DNA from 2 places in the Synechococcus sp. MIT S9507 genome. Region 1 is predicted to be linked to the other one. Evidence: predicted binding sites of a transcription regulator. Region 1 holds the regulator's gene; the other holds the start of a gene.
What was found. The regulator NtcA, encoded in region 1, controls nitrogen genes in cyanobacteria. The targets are predictions, from matches to a motif close to GTANCNNNNGNTAC.

Region 1 (4,568 bases):
CCTTCATCTTTTCCAGAGCCACACCGAGGCCATAGGAATGGGCGGGAAGGATGAAATAGTCACCATCTTCGTCATGGTGAAGCTCAGTGGGCTCAAGGTTGGCAGGATTGAACCGCTTGGGATTCATCACTGTTCCAGGAACATGCTTGAAAATCAGGAATTCCTTAGCTGACAAACGCAGGTCGTACCCGTACGAGGAGCAGCCGAAGCTGAGAACAGGTGAAAGTTTCTGCTCAGGATCCAGATGTCGGATCAAGCCTTTCTGAAAGGGTTCGAGCATGCCCGAGGCAGCCTGTTCAGTGATCCATCGGTCGTTCTTGAGCATCAGAACCCCCTTCGCAGTTCGGTCACTTGATCCGCAAGACCCATGAGAGATTCAGGGATTGACGGTCCTGTGATGATCACATCCATGGAACCAGGGCGTGCTTCCAGGCTGTCGCGCACCTCTTTCTCAACGAGATAACCGAGCGCAATGGCCAATCCGAGTTCATCGAGCACCAACTGATCGAGATCTCCGCAGGCCAGGTGGCGGCTGCAGAGCCGCCAGATCGCCTGCACGGCATCCACTGCCGCAGCGTCAGATGAGCCGACTGGATCCGACAGACATCCCATCACGGCGGGTCTTGTCCACACCATGCGATCACAGAGCGTGATCGCGGCATCAGGGCCCTGGGCGACGCCGCCTTTCAGGAACTGCATCACAGCGACACGACTGCCAAGCCCTGCGGAACGCATGGCCTGACTGAGCACTGTGCCGAAACTGCCTCGATAGGGGGCGGTGTGAACCTGCAACTGCCCTTCCGGGGCCACCAGATGCAGCGGATGCTGAGGCTGGAGTGAGGGCAGTGGGTGCAGGCCGGCACGATTCAGATCCCGATGATCAGCACCGCTCTGCCCACGGGATCGATGGCTGGGGCTCAGGCTTGCGGTCATCTGGGTCGCTTCCGTCGTGGCTGGAATCAAAACAACCCAGCGGAACTTGAATCTAGCGGCGAAAGCGCAAATCACAATCCCTTTGACACCATCCATGGTGTCTCCACTCCAACTGGCAGGCTCAGGATTCCGAGCCGTCTCCCCATGAGCGACACCCAGCGCAACGATGGTCGCCAGCCATCCGATCTCAGAGCTTTCTCGATTGACTGGGATCCCATGGGTTTCGCTCTGAGCTCAGTGATCGTGCGCACTGGACGCACCACCGTGCTCTGCAGCGTCTGCCAGGAAGTCGGCGTCCCACGCTGGAGAAGGGATCAGGGACTGGGGTGGCTGAGCGCCGAATATCGCCTGCTGCCCGGATCCACCCCAGATCGTCAACGCAGAGAACTGATGAAACTGTCAGGACGCACCCAGGAGATCCAGCGTCTGATCGGTCGCAGTCTTCGCGCCGCGATCGACATGAAGGCATTGGGAGAGAACACTCTGCTGATCGACTGCGATGTGATTCAGGCAGATGCAGGGACCAGAACAGCGGCCATCACCGGTGCATGGCTCGCCCTGAAGAAGGCCTGTGAAAGGCTGCTGGCGCAGGGCCGCATCAGCACCAATCCGGTCGTCAACCAGGTGGCGGCAGTCTCTGTAGGCCTGGTCGAGGGGAATCCTCTGCTTGATCTGGACTACAGCGAAGACAGTCGGGCCGATGTGGATCTCAATGTGGTGATGAACAACGCCGGTGATCTGCTGGAGCTGCAGGGGACTGCCGAGGGCGCACCATTCAGTCGCAGGCAGCTCAACAGCCTGCTGGACCTAGCCGAACCAGGGCTCCAGCAACTCATGGCTGCACAACTGAATGCACTGCATGGCGACTGAGCCGGGAGAACCGTGTTCGTTGCTACAGGGTGACCGCGCATCGCTCCTTAACTTCCCCGCATTGATGCGTTGGTCATGGCCGAAGTGATGCGCGGCTTCAGTCGGACCGCTCCCCAGCCTGGGCGATCCGCAGAGACAAGCCTGATCAATGCCCCCAACCCCGCCAGCCGCACCCTGCTGGAAGTGATCCGTGATCTGGAGGGTGCCAGCACCGAAATGGTGGAACGGAACAAAACGATCTTTTTCCCCGGTGACCCTGCCGAGCGCGTGTATCTGATCCGACGAGGCGCTGTGCGTCTATCGAGGGTGTACGAGTCGGGTGAGGAGATCACCGTTGCCCTGTTGAGAGAAAACAGCCTGTTCGGTGTTCTCTCACTGCTCACCGGACATCGATCCGATCGCTTTTATCACTCCGTGGCCTTCACCAGGGTGGAAATGGTGACGGCACCAGCCAGCTCCGTGCGCCAGGCGATCGAAGCGGACACCAGCGTGGGATTGCTATTGCTCCAGGGTCTCTCCAGCAGAATTCTTCAGACAGAAACCATGATTGAGACCCTCACACACCGGGACATGTCCTCCCGTCTGGTGAGTTTTCTGCTTGTTCTCTGCAGGGACTTCGGCATGCCTGGATCCCAGGGCATCACCATTGACCTGCGCCTGTCTCATCAGGCCATCGCTGAAGCGATCGGATCCACACGCGTGACCATCACACGCCTGCTCGGGGATCTACGCAATTCAGGCCTAGTCGAAATTGACCGCAAGAAGATCACCGTTCTTGATCCGATTGCACTGGCCAAGCGTTTCAGTTAACCCCTCGACAGGTGAAAATGGGCAGCATTCCGGCGGCCCGCCGCATGTTTGACCGACCGTGACCGGCTGGCTTCTGCTGCTGTCCCTGCTGATCCTCGGCGGGGTGCTCTCCACCCTTGGCGATCGACTCGGCTCAAGGGTCGGCAAAGCGCGACTGAGCCTGTTCGGTCTTCGCCCACGTCAAACCGCTGTGGTGATCACTGTGCTCACGGGGAGCCTGATCAGTGCCCTTTCGCTCGGGCTGATGCTTCTGGTGAGCCGCCAGCTGCGCGTTGGTCTGTTTGAACTCAATGATCTCGAAGCTCGTCTGCGCAGCAGCCGCTCTGATCTGAAGGGAAGCCGCAAAGCTCAGCGAAAGGCCCGTGAGCAACTCGAAGAAGCTCGTGCCGATGAAATCAAAGCCAGAAAAATTCTGGCTGATGCCCAGGCACGGGCCAGCAAGCTGCGCAGCACACTTCAACCCCTGCAGGAACAGACTCGGCGACTGGAGGCGGAACGGCGGAGACTCAGCCAGGACGTCCGCAACCGCGATGCTGAAATCCAGCGAACCGATGATGAACTGAACGCTGTACGCGAACGGATCAGCTCCGGTGAAGCGGAGCTTCAGTTGCTTGAGGAGAACCTGCTGGCGCTGCGTCGGGGAGATGTGGCCATCAGCAGTGGTCAGCCACTTGCCACTGTCACACTCAAGCTGGATCGTCCAGATCAAGCCCGGCAGGTGATTGACCAGGTGCTGAGGGAAGCCAATCTTCAGGCCTTTCAGAAGGTTCTGCCTGGACAATCGCCGGATCGCCAGATCATCCTCGTGCCGCGCCAGGACATTGAACGGTTGGAAAAAGCCATCCGCAAACCTGGCACCTGGGTGGTGCTGCTGCGCTCAGCGGCGAATGTGCTGCGAGGAGAGAGCGTGGTTTACGCCTTTCCGGATGTGCGGCCCAATGTGGCCATCACCGTCGCAGGGGAAACCCTTGCCAAGACAGCTCTTGCCAGCCAGGAGACCAAACCGGAAGAGGTGCGAAACCGGGTCAACCTGCTGCTGGCTTCCACGCTGGCGGAAGTACGCCGACGGGGATCTCTCAGCCAGGGGCTTCAGTTTGACGCCAACGCCGTCAACAGACTTGCTCAGCAGCTGACCGAGCGGCGCGGAGGCCGTGTTGAACTCGAGGCTGTGGCCTTGCGTCGCAGTGAAACAGCCGATCCCATCGCCATCGAGCTGCGTCCGAGCAAACCGCTGCGCCCGGCATCAACGTTCCAGGACGACATCCAGTGAGCAGGATCGTGTCGGTTGACCCCGGGCGCAGCAAATGTGGCCTGGTCCTGGTCGACAGTGACAGCAACTGCGTGATCGAGGGGAAAGTTGTTGCCACTGAGGGAGTACACGACATCCTTGAGATCTGGAGCAAGCTGGCACCCATAGAACTCCTGGTGCTGGGGAACGGCACTGCCAGCGAAAGCCTCAGGAACCAGCTTCCTGCAGATCTAGCCATCAAGCTGGTGGATGAGCGTGGCACCACACTTCAAGCACGCAAGCGCTACTGGCAACTTTGGCCTCCGAAGGGATGGCGACGATTGTTACCGAGAGGGTTGCTGTTACCGCCCGTCCAACTGGATGCCGTTGCGGCCCTGGTGATTCTTGAATCCGATCTCGGCCGGATCATCGATTGGCCTGGACCAGCCCCGTTCAGAAACGGGCACGAACAGTGAAGCTGTAGTCGCCGCCGGCCTCCAGCCTGTAATCGGATTTCACAAGGAAGCGAAGCAGTGCGTCCTGAATCAATGCTCTGCCCAGAGAGGGCTCAACGCTCAGCTCACCCCGTTCAAACAACCAATGAAATGTCCAGATGAATCCGCCAGCCTGCACCTCTCCCTGAAGACACTTGTCTCGGAAGCTGTGATGATGCACCCGCAGATGCGCCGTGGTGACAGGCAGAGGTGCCATCAGGCCTGTTCGCCAT
Region 2 (4,568 bases), 1.2 Mb from region 1:
CGCCTTTGCTGCTCATAATTCCGCGCTTCAGCGGCAGGAGCCAACGCACACGTTGTGGCTCCGATCAATCCAGCGCAAAGCACTGCTGTGCTGACTTTTTGAGTCACTGTGTTGACCCTGTTGAACGTCGTCATGGCTTTAAGGAGTGAAGTTGTTTTTTTTGGGGTTGCTGCCCCCTCCGACTCCTTCAAGATCACAGCCCTTCTGGTGAAACCAACTACACAACTCCGATGCAGAACCCACGAAGTTCCGGTGAGCCTCCGGTGAATGGCAAAAACCCCGCACTGGGCGGGGAGTGATTGGTGTGAGTTGTTGAGTCAGGAGATCGATAGCGACTCCTAAACGCCCCCTGTTTTCCCTTTGGGGTTTTGTATACCTCTCAGCCTCGCTTTCATGGCTTCAGGCTTTCCGACGGAAATTTCAAATTAAAAGCTGATTTGGATTCCGAACCCAGGATGGCGATGGTTATATCCGTAGGCAGGAATCACTCTCGGGTAGCCGTACATCTCGCGGTTGTAAACCCTGCGGACATGCCGCCAGTCACGATTATATGCTCTCTGATAATGATTAAATTCGCGAACATCATGGCGGAATTCACGATGAATTCTTCTTAGTTCGTGATTTCTATGATGATGATGATGGTGGTGGTGATGCTCCTTTGCGTCAGCAGCCGTTGGAGCAATAAACATTGCAGCGCCGATAACAGAAGCGGCAGCGATGGAAGACAAGAGTTTCATTTGATTGATTTAGGTAGTGGAGTCATCCCTCCTATATAGCCACCATCGCTGAACTGAATTATTTCCACCTCACCCAGAAGAGTGAACTCTTTTTGCCGGGTGATCCCCCGTTGAGGTGTTCAGCGCGTCCAAGGGCACTGGCTGGCGTACTTCCAAAGGATCTGCGCATGGCGACTGGCGACCATCGCCTGCTGAACATTCATTCCGCCCACGAACAGTTCTCCGACGGTTCGGCCATAACGGTCGCTGGTGATCCGGCGAAGGCTGACGGGCTTGCCGACCACCATTGACTGAAGGTGATCGCGGGCAGCCCTGGCCCGTCGCGGCTGAGCCCGCTTCCCTCTCATTTCTGGGGTGTCGATGCAGGCCAGCCGGATCTTTTCACCGGTTGTGGTTCGGCAGGTGTCGCCGTCGTAGCAGCTGCGGATGGTCACGGTCTCCAGGGCAGCAGCAGGAATGCCCAGCACGAACAGCAGGGCAGCTGAGCTGATCGCAGCGGATCGAAGCATCCTCATTGCTGCCCCTCGTCTGAGCTTGGGCACGCCATCCTCACTATTGGATTTTTTGCCGGTGAAGGCAATGAGCGAATCGACTGATGGCAAATGCCCCACCGCGGGTGGAAAGTAAGAGCACGCAATCGGAGGAGCCCATGACGGCCGATACTCCACCCCAGCAGATCACAGAAGCAGACTGACTTCTGGCCCCTGCTCCAACAGTCTCAACAATGACCTGGGTTGGTCCTTTGGTAGGCAGACCTTGTACGCCACGCCAATCGCCGCTCCCTTTGCACCGTCCTAGGTGCCCCAGGAGACAACAACCCGACACCTAGAGCCAATGGCCCCAGGGCGCCTCCAGCCAGAAGCTTCGACCCCTTCCTTTCCCTACAAGTGATGGGTTGAACAATGCACAAACGAGCGAGCTAGGCCGTCTTTCCACCGGGAAGGGCGGCCTTCCTGATGATGATCCATGGCTTGATGATCCATGGCTTGGGGATGTTTGAAGACAAGCGAACAAAAAAGCCTCGTCGAAACGAGGCCTGCAACCTTGCCGGCTGAATCACCTGGCGTAGGACACTCCGCGATAAGCGAGTTGCGGGTGCAGATCTCTCGCTGCCTGCCGGCGACGAGCGTTGTAATGCTCGCGTCGGTAGGTGAGTTCGACACTCTGTTTTTGAACAGCAGTGTGATGAGGGATGTAGGAATGGCCTCGGTAGATGAGAGCTGTCATCGATGGTTCCTCGAAGCAAGTTCAGGTCCCCGTTCCTTGGCCTGAATCGAACTGCGCCTCTTTTGAAAAGAGGTGAACGTTGTTGGTAGCTGTAGCTACAGACTTCTTATAAGACAGTCATACCGGGATTGGTCGTTCATCTGGATACAAAAACAGCATTGTTCAGAACTGAACAGGTTGTTCGGCCATGACCATCAGATGTGGGGGTAGGCGTTCGCCAAGCCCCAGACGGCAAGGGCTGTAATGCAGGCAAAGGTCATGGCAGCCCAAGCTGCGGTGCTGGAACTGGAGCTTTTCGACAGTGGAAGCTGAATTTTTCGTGCCATCAAACAACGGAAAGGGCAACTTCTTGATGGCTTAATCACCCTGCCTGTGGCCACTGATATTTGTGAGCCCTAACCAAAAACGACTGCAATTTAGGCAACCGCAGGTTGCCGAAACTTGACCAGACCCCCTCTCTTGACAGACAAATTTCTCTGGACAAACAGCCTTCTCTGGAAAAGACAGCTTTCTCTGGAAATAACAGCCTTCTCAGCTCAGACAGGGCAAACCAACTGCACTGCGTTGGATCTGGGTGAGAACAAGAGCACGAAGTCATCACCGTGGCCGTTAAGCCCGGTCTGCTCGCGCAGCAGATCAGTGCTGGCGAGAGCCAGGCCACAGGTTTCACAGAACAACACCGGAACAGTTGCGGCACTGCCCTGCATGGCCTGAAGGTCCAGTGCCTGTCGGACCGCACGCTGCGACCGTTCAAGACCGAGCCGCTCAACAAGAGCAGGCCAGAGGTCATTCACCGGTGCGCTGGCCTCGAAATCAACGGACGGGAAAGACATCAGACAGGCAGCTGTTCGATCGCCACCACAATCATCTGTGGTGAAACCTCAATCACCTCCAGGGGGTCCTGGTTGTCGAGATAGGCATCGAATGACGGAAAACGCTCGATCCGGGGAGCCGCCTCCTTCACTGCACAGGCCGCAATCCAGTCGTTGTCGTCAGGCTTGACGGTCACATAAGCCTGCAAAGCCTCCTCCAGGTCACCGCCATCGCCGATGCCCTCCCCATGCCAGAACGCTTCGAAGAATTCAGACATCGGACACGGGGAACGACCGTGTTGATCATGACTCCGAACTGAACCACTGCCCAGTGACTGGACACTCGAAAATGGGATCTGAGGGACACGCAGAACGATGCAGGATTCGCTGTTCAGGCTTGATGGTCAGGTGGCACTGGTCACGGGATGCCGGCGTGGCATTGGTCAGGCCATGGCGGATGCACTGGCCGCAGCAGGAGCCGACGTTGTTGGTATCAGCGCCTCACTCAACCCCGACAGCAGTGAGGTGGGGGAGGCGATTCGCCGGCGTGGCCGTCAATTTTCCGGTTTTCGCTGCGACCTCAGCGACCGCCATGCCGTCGACCTCGTACTGGACACAATCCTCAGCAGGCATCCGGTGATCGACGTGCTGGTGAACAACGCCGGCATCGTTCGCCGGTCTCCAGCGGAGGAACACAGCGATGAGCTCTGGGACAGTGTGCTGGAGGTCAACCTCAGCGCAGCGTTCAGAGTGAGTCGCAGGATCGGAGCAGTGATGCTGGCGCGGGGACAGGGAAGCATCATTTCAACAGCCTCTGTGCTCAGTGATCAGGGTGGATTGAATGTGGCCAGCTATGCGGCCAGCAAAGCCGGCTTGGCCAACCTCACTCGCTCACTGGCCAATGAATGGGCTGGTCGCGGCGTGAGAGTCAATGCCATTGCACCCGGGTACGTGAAGACAGAGATGACTGCGGTGCTGCAGTCGGATCCGGTGAGATCAAGGCAGATTCTTGAGCGCATCCCCGCCGGTCGCTATGGATCACCTGACGACCTGCGCGGTCCGGTGGTGTTCCTCGCCAGTGATGCCTCGCGCTATGTGCATGGCGAGACCCTGGTTGTGGACGGAGGCTGGATGGGCCGCTAACTCAACCGTTGACAGAGGCTGCCGGCTCAGAAGTGGTGTCCGAGGCATACCCGGCACAACGCTGTTGATCGAGATGTTGGATGTGTCGACGTTCGGTGTAGTACAGCTCCTGAAAACGCAGAGCTTCAGCATTGAGATCTTCAAACATGGCGTGGATGCGCTGCTCCATGTCAACTTCCATCTCAACAGCAGGAGATGACTGCTCATCCTTCTCCTGTTCAATCAAAACGGCAATGCAACGCTCCAGGGTCTGCAGACGTTGACCCGTCCAGGCTTCCAGCAGATGCCGGCAGCGTTTATGGCTCTTCTGACGCTCGAGCATCGCTGCTGTTCCACGCAGCTGATCCATCGGTCGAGCCAATGCCACACGCTGCAGCTCACCCGGTTCGAGCAGTGGCGTCAACCGCTTCACCAGATCACTGTTGTCGAGCAGGAGCTGATCCGTGAGCAGTCGGGGCAAATCGAGGTCTGCCAGTTCATCGCCGCGATCATCCCCGCGACTGATCGCTTCCAGACGCACACTGCCGAGATTGCCTTCCTCCAGATCCGTGATGCCTGCCCAGAGCAGACGGTGATGCTGAATCGCGAAATCCTCGAGCTCCCTGCTCCTCAGTTCCTGGCGGATGCCGGCCCGATGGGACGGGCAATG

Region 2: SIB83_RS14775 (DUF4278 domain-containing protein) is a predicted target of NtcA. The motif match lies at 2,050-2,063, and genes of this name have one in related genera.

The regions. Positions count from the first base shown of each region.
Region 1 is NZ_CP138970.1:1,026,822-1,031,389, forward strand. It holds gene dcd (dCTP deaminase) at 1-325, opposite strand, end outside; gene SIB83_RS05565 (cob(I)yrinic acid a,c-diamide adenosyltransferase) at 325-933, opposite strand; gene rph (ribonuclease PH) at 1,078-1,803, shown strand; gene ntcA (global nitrogen regulator NtcA) at 1,879-2,613, shown strand; gene SIB83_RS05580 (DUF3084 domain-containing protein) at 2,672-3,883, shown strand; gene SIB83_RS05585 (resolvase) at 3,880-4,317, shown strand; gene SIB83_RS05590 (DUF3146 family protein) at 4,295-4,552, opposite strand; gene pth (aminoacyl-tRNA hydrolase) at 4,552-4,568, opposite strand, start outside.
Region 2 is NZ_CP138970.1:2,693,559-2,698,126, reverse strand. It holds gene SIB83_RS14790 (hypothetical protein) at 1-134, opposite strand, end outside; gene SIB83_RS14785 (hypothetical protein) at 426-728, opposite strand; gene SIB83_RS14780 (thermonuclease family protein) at 857-1,252, opposite strand; gene SIB83_RS14775 (DUF4278 domain-containing protein) at 1,794-1,964, opposite strand; gene SIB83_RS14770 (hypothetical protein) at 2,501-2,797, opposite strand; gene SIB83_RS14765 (hypothetical protein) at 2,797-3,054, opposite strand; gene SIB83_RS14760 (SDR family oxidoreductase) at 3,152-3,919, shown strand; gene dnaG (DNA primase) at 3,921-4,568, opposite strand, start outside.